One region of the Kitasatospora sp. NPDC034023 genome, then DNA from elsewhere that is predicted to be linked to it. Evidence: riboswitches for the same ligand, from Rfam matches in the RefSeq annotation. Region 1 holds a riboswitch; each other region holds the start of a gene.
What was found. A riboswitch is a leader RNA that binds a small molecule or an ion and turns the genes downstream of it on or off. The one in region 1 is predicted to bind cyclic di-AMP.

Region 1 (3,625 bases):
GTGACCAGCTCGTGCAGCGTCTCCTGCTGCCGCTGCGTCGCCTGGCCCATGGTTCGGGCGCGGGCGAGGTAGTCCTCCGGGTCGGGGGACAGCATCAGCCGGGCGGTCTGGGTCATCCCGCCGCCGCGGTACTCGGCCCCGGCCACGGTCGCCAGGTCGCCGCGCAGCTCGTTGAGCTGGTCCTGGGCGACGGCGATCTCGCCCTGCAGGATCGTGGTCTCCCCCTGGAGCCGCCGCTGGGCCTCCTGGGCCGCGTTGTACCTCTCCGAAGCCTGCTCGGCCTCGTCGTAGAGCTGCTCGACCTGTGTCTTGACGTCCTTGCGGTCGGCCGGGTCCGGGCTGCCGGGGGCGGCGTGGGCGCTGCCGCCGGTCGCCATGCCGAGCGCGGTGGTGGCCGCCGCCGTCAGCACCAGCGCACGGACGAGCAGTTGGGAACGGCGGTGCACGGGCATGGTGGCAGCGGCTCCAATCCTGCGGCGCGGCCCCGCCGCCGCCCCACTGCGGGCGGTCGTCGAGCGGGAGTCCGGTGGCAGACGTTAGCGAGTCCGGGCAAGCGAGTCCAAACCCCTCCGGACCCGAATATTTGACCCGTAATCGGACATCAGCCCGAGCCGCCGAAAAAGCCGCAGGCCCGGCCTTCCGTGGAGGAAGACCGGGCCTGGAAGCGCCGAGTACGGATCAGACCCGCACGATGCTGGTCAGCGGCATGTTGGTGACGGCCTCGTAGCGGACCGAGGCACCCGGCTTGGGCGCGTGCAGCACCTGGCCGTTGCCGGCGTAGATGCCGACGTGGTGGGCGTCCCCGAAGAAGATCAGCAGGTCGCCGGGCTGGGCCTGGGACAGGTCGCTGCCGATCCGGGTGCCGGCGTGCGCCTGCTCCTGCGAGGTGCGCGGCAGCGAGACGCCGACCTGGTTGAACGCCCAGACCATCAGGCCGGAGCAGTCGAAGGAGGACGCGCCGGTGGCGCCCCACACGTACGGGCTGCCGACCTTGGAGGCGGCGGCGGAGAGCGCGGCTGCACCGCGCGAGCTGCCGGGGGCGACCGGCTTGGCGACCGGCGAGGCCGGGGCCGGGGCCGAGCCCGCGGAGAGGTCGGTGCGGCTGTTGTCGCGGGAGGCGCGGTCGGCGGCCTGCTGGGCCTTCACCGCGGCGTCGGCCTGGGCCTTGGCGTCGGCGGCGGCCTTCTCCTCGGCCGCGCGCAGCGCCTGGCGCTCCTGCTCGGTCAGGGTGTTGAGCAGGTCCTGGGCGGCCTTCAGCTTGTTCTGGACCTCGTCCTTGGAGGCCTTCAGCTGCTGGGTGGTCGACTCCAGCTCGGCGAGCTTGCCCTGGGCCTCGGTGCGGTCCTGGTCGAGCTTGCGCTGCTGCTCCTGGAGCACCTTCAGCTGGTTCTTCTGGGTGTCGCCGGCCTGGTTCAGCGCACCGGCCTGGTTGAGGAAGCTGTCCGGGCTGGACGAGAACATCAGCTGCACGGTCGGGGATATGCCGCCGTTGCGGTACTGCTCCCCGGCGATCTCGGCCAGGCCGCCCTGCAGGTCGGTCACCTGGTCCTGCTGACGGGCCACCTGGTCCTGCAGGCCGGAGACCTGCTTCTCCAGCGTCTGCTGCTTCTCCTGGGCGGCGTTGTACTGCTCGGTCGCCACCTCGGCCTGCTCGTTGAGCTGGTCGACCTGCTCCTTGACCTGGTCCTTGGTCGGCTGCGGGTCGGCGTGGGCGCCGGACTGCGCGGAGAGGGCGACGGCTGCGGCGGCGACACCGGTCAGGATCGAGACACGGGCGCGGCCGGCTGGCTTGGGACGACGATGGGACGCCACGAAGGCGGGCTCCTTCTTCCTACGTCCGCCTACCGGGTGAGCTGACGGGTTCGGGCCGGAAGCATGCCCTACGACGCCTCACGGCCGTTCCAGCGGCCGACCTGGCGCCGATTCACCCCGGAGGAACGTGGTTCCCCGGCTCCGCTGCGCAGCACCCCCGACTACTGGGCTCCCCTGTCGGGCAGTCGCTTCGACCTGCCCCGCTGCCTCGCGAACTCGACGGTAGCCACCGCCGCCACCCCGGCTGGGTGATCGACACTGCGATGGCTCGGTGCATGACCCTAGTAACTGAACCGTGATCGGTTCAAATCCTTGTCAGAAAAAAGACGGAAGATTACCCAAGTTCTTTTGTGAAAATGACCGATGGTAACCGCCGCCCCACGCAAGGCTGATCAGGTCTCACCCGATGCTCGCGAAACGGTCGAAAACCCGAACGCCACCCCCGATCGGGGGTGGCGCGGATCACAGGGCTCGGGCGAACCCCTTCGGCGTGTCGGGCCGTCAGACCCGGCGGATGGTGTTGATCGGCATCGCGTCGGCCTTCATCACCTTCACCACGTCACCGGTGTGCGGCGCGTGGACCACCATGCCGTTGCCGATGTACATCGCGACGTGGTGCATGTCGGGGCCGTAGATGACCAGGTCGCCCGGCTGAGCCGCCGCCAGTCCGGGCACCGCGGTGCCGTAGTGGCCCTGCTCCTGCGAGGTGCGCGGCAGCGAGACGCCGGCCTGGCCGTACGACCAGACCATCAGGCCCGAGCAGTCGAAGGTGCTCGACCCGGTGGCGCCCCACACGTACGGCGAGCCCTGCTTGCTCATCGCCTTGGCGAGGGCCACGGCCGCGTAGCCACTGGCCGGCGGCAGGCTGCTCAGGTCGACCCGGTCGCTGCCGCGCGAGGCCCGGTCGTCCTGCGCCTGCTGGGCCTTCAGCGCGGTGCGCTCGGCGGCGCTCAGCGAGTTCATCAGGTCCTGGGCGGCCTTCAGCTTGGTGTTGACGTCCGCCTTGGCCTGGTTCAGGTCCTTGGTGGTGGTGTCGAGCGAGGCCAGCACGGCGGCCGCCTCGGTCTTCTCCTGGTCCAGCCGCCGCTGCTGGTCCAGCAGCCCCTTGAGCGCCTCCGCCTGGGTGGTGCTGGCCTGCTGGACGGTGGAGGCCTTCTCCAGGTAGCCGGACGGGTCGGAGGAGAGCATCAGCTGGACGGACGGGTCGATGCCGCCGGTGCGGTACTGCTCGCCCGCCACCTCGGCCAGGCCGGCCTGCAGCTGGGTCATCTGCTCCTGGCCGCGGGCCACCTGGTCCTGCAGCTGGTCGGCCTGCTTGCGCAGCTGCGTGGCCCGCTCCGTGGCGCCGTTGTACTTCTCTGCCGCCTGCTCCTGCTCTTGCTGGAGTTGGTCGATCTGCGCCTTGACGTCCGTTTTGTTCGGCTGCGGCGCGGCGTGCGCGGCTACCTGGGCGGAGAGTGCGACCGCGGTCGCAGCGGCCGCGGTGAGCACGGAGACCCGCGCGCGGCTCGGCTGCTTGGGACGGCGGTGGGAGGCCAAGGGACCGGCTCCTTCTTCCAACGGACTCACCCGATTGGATGAGATTCCGGAAAATAGGTTTGACGCCAGACCCTAGTGCGGATCTATCCGCTTTGCCACTCCCCCGAAGGCGTGAACTCTGTTTCCCACACCGACTTCACCGGACCCGCACACCACCACGGACCCAAGGCTGACCAGGAGTCATCCTACGCGGCCCGCGCTCAGGGCCGGGCCAGCCGGTTCAGCAGCAGCACCGAGGCGACCGGGCGCGCGCCCGCCTTCCGCACGCCCTCCG
Region 2 (3,625 bases), on a different contig from region 1:
GCGAGCCGTTGAGGAAGGGGGGCGCGCACCCACCGGATACGGTCGACCCATGCCAGCTCAGCCCGACTCCGCCCGGCCCGCCGCCGCGCCGTCCGACGACCCCGCCCAGCCCGCCGCCGCGCAGCCGGCCGCCGCGCCGTCCGACGATCCCGAGCAGCCCGACGCCGCCGCTCCGCAGCTGTTCACCTGGGAGTTCGCCACCGATCCGTACCCCGCCTACGCCTGGCTGCGCGAGCACGCCCCGGTGCACCGCACCAAGCTGCCGAGCGGTGTCGAGGCCTGGCTGGTGACCAGGTATGCGGACGCCCGGCAGGCGCTCGCGGACAGCCGGCTGTCGAAGAACCCGGCGCACCACAGCGAGCAGGCGCACCGCACCGGCCGGGTGGGCATCCCGGGGGAGCGGCAGGCGGACCTGATGACGCACCTGCTGAACATCGACCCGCCGGACCACACGCGGCTGCGCCGACTGGTGTCGAAGGCGTTCACCCCGCGCCGGGTGGCCGAGTTCGAGCCGCGGGTGCAGCAGCTCACGGACCGGCTGATCGACGGCTTCGCGCAGCGCGGTTCGGCGGACCTCATCCACGAGTTCGCCTTCCCGCTCCCCATCTACGCGATCTGCGACCTGCTGGGCGTGCCGGCCGAGGACCAGGACGACTTCCGCGACTGGGCCGGCATGATGATCCGCCACGGCGGCGGCCAACGCGGCGGCGTGGGGCGAGCGGTGAAGCGGATGCGGGCGTACCTGCTGGAGCTGATCCACCGCAAGCGGGCGGACCTCGGGGACGACCTGATCTCGGGTCTGATCCGGGCGAGCGACCACGGCGAGCACCTGACCGAGAACGAGGCCGCGGCAATGGCCTTCATCCTCCTCTTCGCCGGTTTCGAGACGACCGTGAACCTCATCGGCAACGGGATGTACGCGCTGCTGCGCAATCCGGGGCAGCGCCGGTCGCTGCAGGAGTCGGTGGCGCGCGGGGAGCACGCGCTGCTGGAGACGGGGATCGAGGAACTCCTGCGCTACGACGGGCCGGTGGAGATGGCGACCTGGCGGTTCGCGACGCGGCCGCTGACCATCGGCGGGGTGGACATCCCGGTCGGTGACCCGGTGCTGGTGGTGCTGGCCGCCGCGGACCGCGATCCGGCCCGGTTCGCGGACGAGAACACCCTGGACCTGGCCCGGACTGACAATCCCCACCTGGGGTTCGGGCACGGCATCCACTACTGCATCGGCGCCCCGCTGGCCCGCCTGGAAGGGCGTGCCGCCCTGGCCACACTGCTTTCCCGGCTGCCCGATCTGCGGCTCGCGGAAAGCCCGGAGAATCTGCGCTGGCGCGGCGGTCTGATCATGCGTGGACTGCGGGAACTTCCGGTCGAATTCAGTCCGGAGAGTCGCTCCCCGCATACGCCCCTGCATACGCCTCCGCATACGCCCCCGACACCCCTTATGCGCCCCTGACAAACTGACACAAGATGACGAAACGCCGGGCGACACGCTGACGGAACGTCGCCCGGGGTCTTCCGGTTCAGGTGTGAACGCCCATCAATCCGGACATAGCGGCGCCGTTGGTAGGCGATCGGGCACGCGCCGTAATTTCTGTGTGATATCGGTGATATGAGCTTGTGATTGGTCTGAGGATCTGTCTACTCTCCCTGGAGTTCGCAGCTGCGGACCTCGTGCGCGGAACGCCGAATCCTGCCCGCCGCGTCACGGGAAACCGACCAGAACCCTGGGCAGGGGCGGGGGAACCAGGTTTGTTGCCGTTTCCCACGGCTTGGGGTGAAGCCGCCTGAGCGGAATCGTTTCCGCGTACAGCGGCCGGGCCACCTCCCGGTCCGAACCCGACAGCTCACCTCGCAGGCGTGCGGAGAGGGACCTCTTCATGCTGTTCGTTGGAACCGGTCGTCACCGCCGTCGTACCCAGACCGAGAAGGCCATCGCCGTCGCCGGTGTGGCCGGCGTCGGACTCGCGATGCCGCTCCTCACCGCCACCGGCGCCTCCGCCGCACCGGCCTCCGCCTGGGACTCCGTCGCCCAGTGCGAGAGCGGCGGCAACTGGAGCATCAACACCGGCAACGGCTTCTACGGCGGCCTGCAGTTCACCTCCGGCACCTGGAAGGCGTACGGCGGCACCGCGTACGCGCCGCAGGCCAACCAGGCCAGCCGGGCGCAGCAGATCTCGGTCGCCGAGAAGGTGCTCGCCTCGCAGGGCCCGGGCGCCTGGCCGGTCTGCTCGAAGAAGGCGGGCCTGAGCAAGGGCGGTGCCCCGGCCGCGGTCGACACCTCCTCGGACGCCAAGCCGCAGTCCGCCCCCGCGCAGCAGGCCCAGAAGCCCGCCGCCAAGCCGGCTCAGAACCCGGCCGCCCAGAAGCCCGCCGCGCAGAAGCCTGCCCAGAAGCCGGTGCAGCAGGCCGCCCCGCAGCAGCAGGCGCAGCCGCAGGCCCACGGCCTCTCCGGCCAGGGCGGTTGGGACGCGGACGCGAAGGTGTACTGGTACCAGAACAACGGCGCCTGGTACTGGACCAGCCACCAGAGCGTCTACCAGCAGTACGCGGGCCACGCCGCCGCGCAGCAGTACGCGGGCCACGCCGCCGCGCAGCAGTACGCCCCGCAGGCCGCGCAGCAGCAGTACGCGCCGCAGGCCGCTCCGGCGTCCGGCCACGACTACACCGTCCGCGACGGTGACACCCTGTCGACCATCGCCGCCGCGCAGGGCGTGTCCGGCGGCTGGCACGCGCTGTACGAGCAGAACCACGGGACCGTCGGCGGCGACCCGAACCTGATCCTGCCCGGCCAGGTGCTGCACCTCGGCTGAGCCGACGCGTGAAGGCCGACGCGCGAAGGGGGTTGGGCCCGCCGGCCCCCTTCGTCCGCATTCGCCCGCTTCAGTGGGACAAGCTGGGACAAGCAGGTGAACTACTGGTGGGTAGCGGGGCCACACGCTGAGACGAGACCGAGGCGGACGTGGCCCCGGGAGCCTGGGCGGCTAGGCTCTGGTCCGTAACGACTCCGCAATCGTCCTGCTGACAGCACCACCGTCAGCCGGACCTGCTTCCGCAAGGAGATGCCTCGTGCCGTCCATCGATGTCGTCGTAGCCCGTGAGATCCTCGACTCGCGCGGCAACCCCACGGTCGAGGTCGAGGTCGGCCTCGACGACGGCAGCACGGGTCGTGCCGCTGTCCCGTCGGGTGCCTCCACCGGCGCCTTCGAGGCGCTGGAGCTGCGCGACGGTGACAAGAACCGCTACTTCGGCAAGGGCGTGGAGAAGGCCGTCCTGGCCGTCATCGAGCAGATCGGCCCGGAGCTGGTCGGCTACGACGCCACCGAGCAGCGCCTGATCGACCAGGCCATGCTGGACCTGGACGCCACCCCGGACAAGTCCTCGCTCGGCGCCAACGCCATCCTGGGCGTCTCGCTGGCCGTCGCCCACGCCGCCTCCGAGGCCAGCGACCTGCCGCTGTTCCGCTACCTGGGCGGCCCGAACGCGCACGTCCTGCCGGTCCCGATGATGAACATCCTCAACGGCGGCTCGCACGCGGACTCCAACGTCGACATCCAGGAGTTCATGATCGCTCCGATCGGCGCGGAGTCCTTCTCCGAGGCCGTCCGCTGGGGCGTCGAGGTCT
Region 3 (3,625 bases), on a different contig from region 1:
TGAAGCCCTGCCGCACCACCGTCTTCGTCGAGCTGCCGCAGGAGCCGATGCTGGTCGAGATCGACGCCCAGGCCGTCGTCGCCTGACGATCCAGCCGACCCGAGGGCCCGGACGGCACGTCCGGGCCCTCGGCGTTCCCCGAGGCCTGCTTGCCACGCTTCGCCAGCAAAGTTAGGTTAGGCTCACCTAACTATCTGGAGGTCCGTCCATGAGCCTGCCAACCGGCGACACCGAGGTGCCCGAGCCCACCACCGCCGAACGGATCCACAGCCTGCTCAGCACGACCTCCTCGCTCGCCGTCCGCGCCCTGGGCGAGCAGCACGACCTGGACGGCCCGGTCTCCGCCCACGGCTCCCGCCTGCGGCTGCGCGCCCCGCTGGACACCCCGCTCACCGTGGCCGCGGCCCACGCCGCCGAGGGCCTCGCCGTCATCCTCGATGTCACCGACGTCGCCCCCGTCGCCGTCCGCGACCGCGTCCGCGCCCGCCTCACCCTGGCCGGCCGGCTGCACCTGGCCCACCTCGCCGACGACGGCCTCAGCGTCCACCTGCGGGTGGACGTCGCCCACGCCGTCCTCGCCACCCCGTACGGCACCGGCGCGGTCACCGCCGCCGTCCTCGCCCTCGCCGCCCCCGACCCGATGGCCCGCCACGAGGCCGCGATGCTCACCCACTTCGCCGACGACCACGCCGACGCACTCGAGGTCCTCACCCGCCTGCTCGACCCGGTGCTGCTCGCCCGGAACCCGGACATCCGCCCGCTCGCCCTGGACCGCCACGGCCTGGTGCTGCGCCTGGACCACCCCGACGGCCACCGCGACGTCCGCCTGGTCTTCCCCGAACCGGCCCGCGACACCGAGGACTTGGGCCACCGGATGCACGACCTGCTGGCCGCCGCCCGGTACGGTCAGCCGGCCCACCGCAGCTGAGTCACCGGCTCACCGCCCGGCCGCATCCTCCTCACGTACCGCCCGGGCCACCACCGGCGCACCGCGAACGCCACCCCGACCCCGCCCCGACCCCGCCCCGACCCCGCCCCGAAAACGAACCGCCGACCCCGAAAACGGCAGCGGCCGGCCCGGCTCGCGAGGAAGTGAATCCCGCGAGCCGGGCCGGCCTGGGCGTGTCCCGCGCCCATGTCCACTGCACGGCGATCACCCGGTCGAGCGGTCACCCGACATGACCATCCCGGAGGATCGATTCGCTCCGCAGCAGCGGTGGTTCCTGAAACCCCGACAGGGTCAGAGCGCGACGCCGTGCGCGCGCAGGTAGGCGACCGGGTCGATGTCCGAGCCGTACTCCGGGCCGGTGCGGATCTCGAAGTGCAGGTGCGGGCCGGTCACGTTGCCGGTGGCGCCGGAGAGGCCGAGCTGCTGGCCGACGGTGACGGTCTGACCGATCTTCACACCGATCACGGAGAGGTGCGCGTACTCGGCGTAGTGGCCGTCGGCGAGCTTGATCTCGACCTCGTTGCCGTAGGCGCCGCCGTTGCCGGCCTTGACCACGACACCGTTGGCGACGGCGCGCAGCGGGGTGCCGGTGGAGGCCACGAAGTCCTGGCCGGTGTGGTGGCCGGAGGCCCACATCGAGCCGGCCACGCCGTAGGCCTCGCCGAGCACCGGGTGGGCCAGCGGCGCGACGAAGCCGGAGGCGGCGGCGACCGGAGCGGCGGTCACGGCCTGGGCCGGAGCGGCGGTCTGAACCTGGGTCTGCACCTGGGCGGCCGGCTTGGCGGCCTCGGTCTTGACCTGGACCTGGGCCTGCGGCTTGGCGGCCGAAGCGGCCTGGGTGACCGGAGCGGCCGGCTTGGCGGGCTTGGCCGGGGCGACGTCCGCGGACGGCGCGGCAGCGTGGCCGGCGATCGCGAACTGCTGGCCCGGGAAGATCAGGTTCGGGTTGGCGCCGACGACCGAGCGGTTCTGCTCGTACAGCGCGTGCCAGCCGCCCTCGACGTGCTTGGCGTCGGCGATCTTGGACAGGGTGTCGCCGCTGACGACGCGGTAGCTCTCGTGCGCGGCGGCCGGAGCGGCCTGGGCCGGCGCGGCCTGAGCCGGCGCGGCGTCGACGGCGGTGGTGGAGGCGGCGGCCTGCGGGGCCGGGGCGACCGGGGCGGTGTGGGCCTGGGCGCTCATCGCGGTGACGAGCGGGAGGGCGAAGGAGACACCGGTGACGGCGGTGGCGATGCCGATGCGGGCGGCGCGGGGCAGGGCGATACGACGAGCCTGAGCAGGCATGGAAGTTTCCTCTCCGACGCCTGCGAGGTGAGCTGTCGGGTTCGGGCTGGAGTTGCCCGGCCGCATGCGCGGCTTCACCCCAAGCCGGCCCTGGACGCCGCGCCCTGAGGCGCGAACTTCCGGTCCGGCGACTTACCTGTGGGTCCCCCGCTCCTGCCGTACAGAGTTCAGTTCGAACCACCGGGAAGCGGCAGGACTCGGCGTTCCACCCGGTGGATCCGTCCGGACTGGCCGGGCGGTCGCTGAACTAAAACCCATCCGTTCGGGTGAAGCAATGTCGATCTCTTGAATCGGCAACCATCCCCCGGGGTGCGGTGACTCTCCGGATGATCCGCTGCACGGTGCGTACGCGATCCATTCACCCCGCGCCACTGATCCACGACCCTGCGCCGACATCGACGGCACTGCGCGGTCGTCCGCTCACGCACCGCACACCACCGACACACCCGCCGGTGACCCTTGTCACGCGGGCCTCACGGGGAGCAGGATCGGGCCGTGGCCACTTCCGAGGCCGGCACCCTGCGCCTGGGCACCGCGCAGGGTCGCTGGGTACTACTGGCGACGGTGCTCGGCTCCAGCATGGCGATGCTGGACGGCACCGTGGTGAACGTCGCCCTGCCCCGCATCGGCGCCGACCTCGGCGCCTCCCTGGCGTCCCTTCAGTGGACACTGAACGGCTATCTGCTCACCCTGGCGGGCCTGATCCTGCTCGGCGGCGCGCTCGGCGACCGGTACGGAAGGCGCCGGGTCTTCCTCATCGGCGTGGTCTGGTTCGCCGCCGCCTCCGCGGCCTGCGCCGCCGCGCCGAACATCCAGGTGCTGATCGCCGCCCGCGCCGTCCAGGGCATCGGCGGGGCGCTGCTCACCCCCGGCTCGCTCGCCATGCTCCAAGCCGTCTTCGACCCTGACGACCGCTCGGCCGCGGTCGGGCTGTGGTCGGGCCTCGGCGGCGTGTCGGCCGCGGTCGGCCCCTTCCTCGGCGGCTGGCTGGTGGACGGCCCGGGCTGGCGCTGGATCTTCCTGCTGAACCTGCCGCTCGCGGCCGCCGTGATCACGGTCACCACGCGGTACGTGCCGGAGAGCCGGGACGAGAGCGCCACCGGCCGCTTCGACGTGCTCGGCGCGGTGCTCGCCGCGTTCGCCCTCGGCGCGATCACCTACGCGCTGACCGCCGCCGGGGAGGGCGTGTCCGCCGTGGTCTGGGTCAGCGGGTTGATCGGTGTGGTGCTCGGCGTCGCCTTCGTGGCCGTCGAGCGCCGCGCGCCCGATCCGATGCTGCCGCTCGGCCTGTTCTCCTCCCGGCTGTTCACCGCCGTGAACCTGGTCACCCTCTGCGTGTACGCGGCGTTCAGCGGCGTCTTCTTCCTGCTGGTGGTGCAGCTGCAGATCGTC
Region 4 (3,625 bases), on a different contig from region 1:
GCGCTCTCGGCCTACTACGACGCCGCCGACGACCCGACCACCGGTGACCTGTTCGGCGGCAGCAAGCAGCGCCGCGACGAGGCCAACCTGATGTGGCGGCTGAAGAACCTGCCGCAGCCCAACGTGTCCGTGCTGCTGGCGGGCACCAAGAAGGGCGACGGCGACTACCGGCGGGAGACCGAGGCCTTCGTCGAGGCGGCGCGGAGCCCGATGAAGGTCTCGTACAGCATGCTCGAGAACGGCGGCCACAACTTCGAGACCTGGAGCGCGCTGCTGCCGTCCTCGCTGGAGTGGCTGTCCCAGCACCTTGCGGTGCCGAACCCGACCGCCTGACGACCGGCCGCTTATCGGCCGGACCCCGGGGCCCAGCCGCGGGTCGGGGGTCCGGCCGTCACAGGTCTCAGGCCACCCGCTCCAGCGAACCGGTGTGCAGCTGGCCGACCCGGCCGCCCTCGCCCTCGAAGGTCCAGAAGGCCCGCACCGTCAGCTTGTTCAGGTCCATCACATGGCTGACGGTGATCCCGCTCTGCTCCGTCCAGCTGACGAAGTAGATCTCCGGTGCGACCTCGGCGACGTGCAGCCGCACGTCCTCCCACTGGCCCGCGGACTCGCCGAGGCCCTCCCAGCGCAGCCGCGTGCCGTCGGCCGAGTAGGTGTTGCGGAAGGCCGCGCCGTTGTCGGCCCGGAAGACGTAGGTGCGGCCGGCGAAGGCGGGCAGGGACGCGATCATGGTGGGGCGGCTCCTCGTTTCGGGCTTTGGTGCTCTTGTGCACTGCGGAAATGTCAGGCCTCCAATTTATCCGACCGGGTGCAGTCGGTCAGATCTTTGCCACGGTACGGATCGCCACCGCGCCGCCCGCCGGGGGGTGCGACCGGCACATGGACACCCGCCGCGCTCCGGTCCTACCGTCCGCCCATAAAACGCACCCCTGCGAGACTCACCCCAGCGAGACGCACCCCCACCACGCCCGTCCACACCACCGGCATCGCGACGGTCGGCGGCACCCGGCTGCTGAGCGGCCTCGACCGCCTGGAGCTGGCCTGGGCGCCGGAGGCCGAGAGCCAGGTCGACGCCTGGCTCGGCTGACCATCCCGCCAGGCCTTCGGCCGAGCACCCGGACGGGCACCCGGCCAGGAACCAGGACGGGCATCCGGCCGGGCCGGGGGATTGATCAACTCGGCCGCCGCACAGCGTTGTTGATCGACACCACTGTGAGCTGCGCGACAACCGGACCGACGGAGTTGTCCGTTCACGCACAGCCTGCCTAGCCTGCAACGGTCGTCCGCCCTCGCGGACCCCGCCGCCGGGACGCCGAGTCCCGTCCACCCGTCGGCGGGTCACCGAGCACCACGCGGACGGGAGCGGGGGAACCAAGGTCGGCGCCCGGCCCGCGCGCTCACGCGTACGGGTCGTGGCTAGGGGTGAAGCCGTTCCACAGGCGGCCGGGCCAACTGCAGCCCGAACCCGACAGCTAACCTCGCAGGCGTCGCAGAGGTCCGCTCATGCCCCAGCCTGCTGTCCGGCGCGCCACGCCGCGCCGCGCCCGCCCCTCCCGCCGCGGCCGCAACGCCGCCTTCGCCGCCACGGGGGCGCTCGCCATCAGCGGCGCCGGCCTGTTCGGACTGCCGTCCGTGAGCAGTGCCCAGGCCGCCACCGCGCCGACCGTCACCCAGGACCGGCTCGCCCCCGCCACCATGGTCGCGGGCAAGGCCGGCACCGCCTCGCTCGGCCTGCACTCCTCGGCCTGCTTCACCGCGAAGACCGTCGGCGTGGGCGTGCGGGACGCGCGCGGCACCAACCTCGACTTCCCCGGCAACGCCTCCAACGTGCAGATCTGCCCGAGCGGCGTGAACTTCACCAGCGGCGCGCGCACCCTGCCCGCCGGGACGTACACCCAGTTCGGCTTCTGGCAGGACCTCGGCGGCGTCTGGCACAACCTGCCCTCGCAGCAGCTGATGGTCTCGGCCACCGCCACCCCGGCCCCGGCCCCGACGGCCACCGCCACCCCGGCGCCGACCTCCACGCCGACCCCGACCTCCACGCCGACCCCGAGCGCCACGGCCAGCCCGACCGCCCCCGCGCCGTCCTCCCCGGTCGTCGGCAAGTCGCTGACCTGGTCGGACGAGTTCAACGGCTCGATCTCCTGGGGCCAGCGCTGGGTCGGCGACAAGAGCACCTCGTACAAGTACGGGAACCACAACCCGGACGACAACAAGCTGGACTGGCTGAACAAGAACAACGTCAGCGTCGCCAACGGGGTCGCCACCTTCACCGCCGCCCCCGGCGGCCCGGCCCTGGAGAACGGCAAGCAGTCCTGGAACACCGGCTTCCTGACCACCGAGGGCTCCAGCGAGGGCTTCCAGGTCAAGACCGGCGACTACGCCGAGACCCGGGTCAAGCTGCCCGCGGGCACCGGCGCCTGGCCGGCCCTGTGGACCTGGAAGAACGGCAACGGGGAGATCGACTCCTTCGAGTACCACCCCGACAACCCGAACCTGCTGGAGCTGACCAACCACGTCAACCCCGGCAACCCGAAGTACTACACCGACGCGAGCGCCATCGCGAAGGACCAGTGGGTGACCATCGGCACCTACTACGGCGCGAACTCGGTGGACTGGTACGTCAACGGCGTCAAGGTCTTCTCGGACGGCAAGGGCGTCGGCGCCAACTGGTCGGCGTACCTGATCCTCAACCTCTCGGTGTGCGCGGGGCAGTACCACCCCGCGCCACAGGGGACCGCTCCGATCACCATGGCCGCCGACTACGTCCGCGTCTACCGCTAACCGGTAGGACGTCTCACCGGTCGCCGCAAGCCGGCAGCCGCTCGCCGGCGCCCGGCGCCCGGTGGGACGACGTGCTCAGGAACCGGCAGCCGTCTCGACCACCGTGATGTCGAACGGCTGCCGGTTGTTGCTCTCGTCCCGGTCGTCCGCGCTGCGCACCGCGACCCAGCCGCCGCTCAGTTTTCCCAGGGGCAGGTCGGGGTCCAGACGGACCGGGACGAGGGCGGTCGCGGTGCGCAGCGGCGGCAGCCCGGGCCCGAAGACGCAGCGCACCCGGTGGCCGTTCTGCAGCACCTCGCAGTTGTCGGGGTAGTAGGGCCCCTCGGGGGTGACGCCCTTCGGCAGGGTGACCACGACCGTGAACGGGGAGGCGGTGGCGTCCGGGCCCCTGTTGGCGACGAAGCCGTGGACGGTCGTGGTGCCGCCGGGCGGCGCCGCCGGGTCCGGGTCGATCCGGACCACCTCCAGGTCGGAGTCGGACGGCGCGGCGACCACGGCGGGCAGGGTGGACACCTCGGGGACGGCGGACGCGGTCGGCGCGCCCGGCGCGACGACCTCCACCGCCGGACGGGGCTCCGGCCGACGCAGCGCCCAGGACGGGCTGGTGGCCGGCACCGCCACCGTGCAGCCCGCCACGACGGCCGCGACCAGCACGGCCCCGCCGTACCTCCTGCCCCTCGTGCTGCCGTGCGATCCCGTGTCACCGCAAGACCCAGTGCTGCCGCGCGATCCCGAGCCACCTCCTACGACGCCCCGTACGTCCTGCTGCTCCATGCCGCTCACCGTGCCCTCGTGCTTCGGCCGCCCGCACCGTCGCGGGCCGCGTCCGCACCAGGGTGGC

Region 2: linked by a shared signal. The riboswitch ahead of ACZ52R_RS07715 (LysM peptidoglycan-binding domain-containing protein) and the one ahead of ACZ52R_RS03205 (C40 family peptidase) in region 1 are both predicted to bind cyclic di-AMP.
Region 3: linked by a shared signal. The riboswitch ahead of ACZ52R_RS29410 (M23 family metallopeptidase) and the one ahead of ACZ52R_RS03205 (C40 family peptidase) in region 1 are both predicted to bind cyclic di-AMP.
Region 4: linked by a shared signal. The riboswitch ahead of ACZ52R_RS17030 (glycoside hydrolase family 16 protein) and the one ahead of ACZ52R_RS03205 (C40 family peptidase) in region 1 are both predicted to bind cyclic di-AMP.

Annotation. Positions count from the first base shown of each region.
Region 1 is NZ_JBVIRY010000002.1:74,971-78,595, forward strand. It holds gene ACZ52R_RS03200 (C40 family peptidase) at 1-452, opposite strand, end outside; gene ACZ52R_RS03205 (C40 family peptidase) at 679-1,812, opposite strand; cyclic di-AMP (ydaO/yuaA leader) riboswitch at 1,823-1,976, opposite strand; gene ACZ52R_RS03210 (C40 family peptidase) at 2,314-3,351, opposite strand; gene ACZ52R_RS03215 (NYN domain-containing protein) at 3,552-3,625, opposite strand, start outside.
Region 2 is NZ_JBVIRY010000004.1:133,805-137,429, reverse strand. It holds gene ACZ52R_RS07720 (cytochrome P450 family protein) at 50-1,456, shown strand; cyclic di-AMP (ydaO/yuaA leader) riboswitch at 1,708-1,875, shown strand; gene ACZ52R_RS07715 (LysM peptidoglycan-binding domain-containing protein) at 1,881-2,813, shown strand; gene eno (phosphopyruvate hydratase) at 3,070-3,625, shown strand, end outside.
Region 3 is NZ_JBVIRY010000026.1:36,529-40,153, reverse strand. It holds gene ACZ52R_RS29420 (RidA family protein) at 1-86, shown strand, start outside; gene ACZ52R_RS29415 (DUF2470 domain-containing protein) at 209-928, shown strand; gene ACZ52R_RS29410 (M23 family metallopeptidase) at 1,241-2,233, opposite strand; cyclic di-AMP (ydaO/yuaA leader) riboswitch at 2,236-2,416, opposite strand; gene ACZ52R_RS29405 (DHA2 family efflux MFS transporter permease subunit) at 2,729-3,625, shown strand, end outside.
Region 4 is NZ_JBVIRY010000011.1:48,003-51,627, forward strand. It holds gene ACZ52R_RS17020 (alpha/beta hydrolase) at 1-333, shown strand, start outside; gene ACZ52R_RS17025 (phenolic acid decarboxylase) at 401-730, opposite strand; cyclic di-AMP (ydaO/yuaA leader) riboswitch at 1,337-1,502, shown strand; gene ACZ52R_RS17030 (glycoside hydrolase family 16 protein) at 1,504-2,784, shown strand; gene ACZ52R_RS17035 (hypothetical protein) at 2,860-3,438, opposite strand.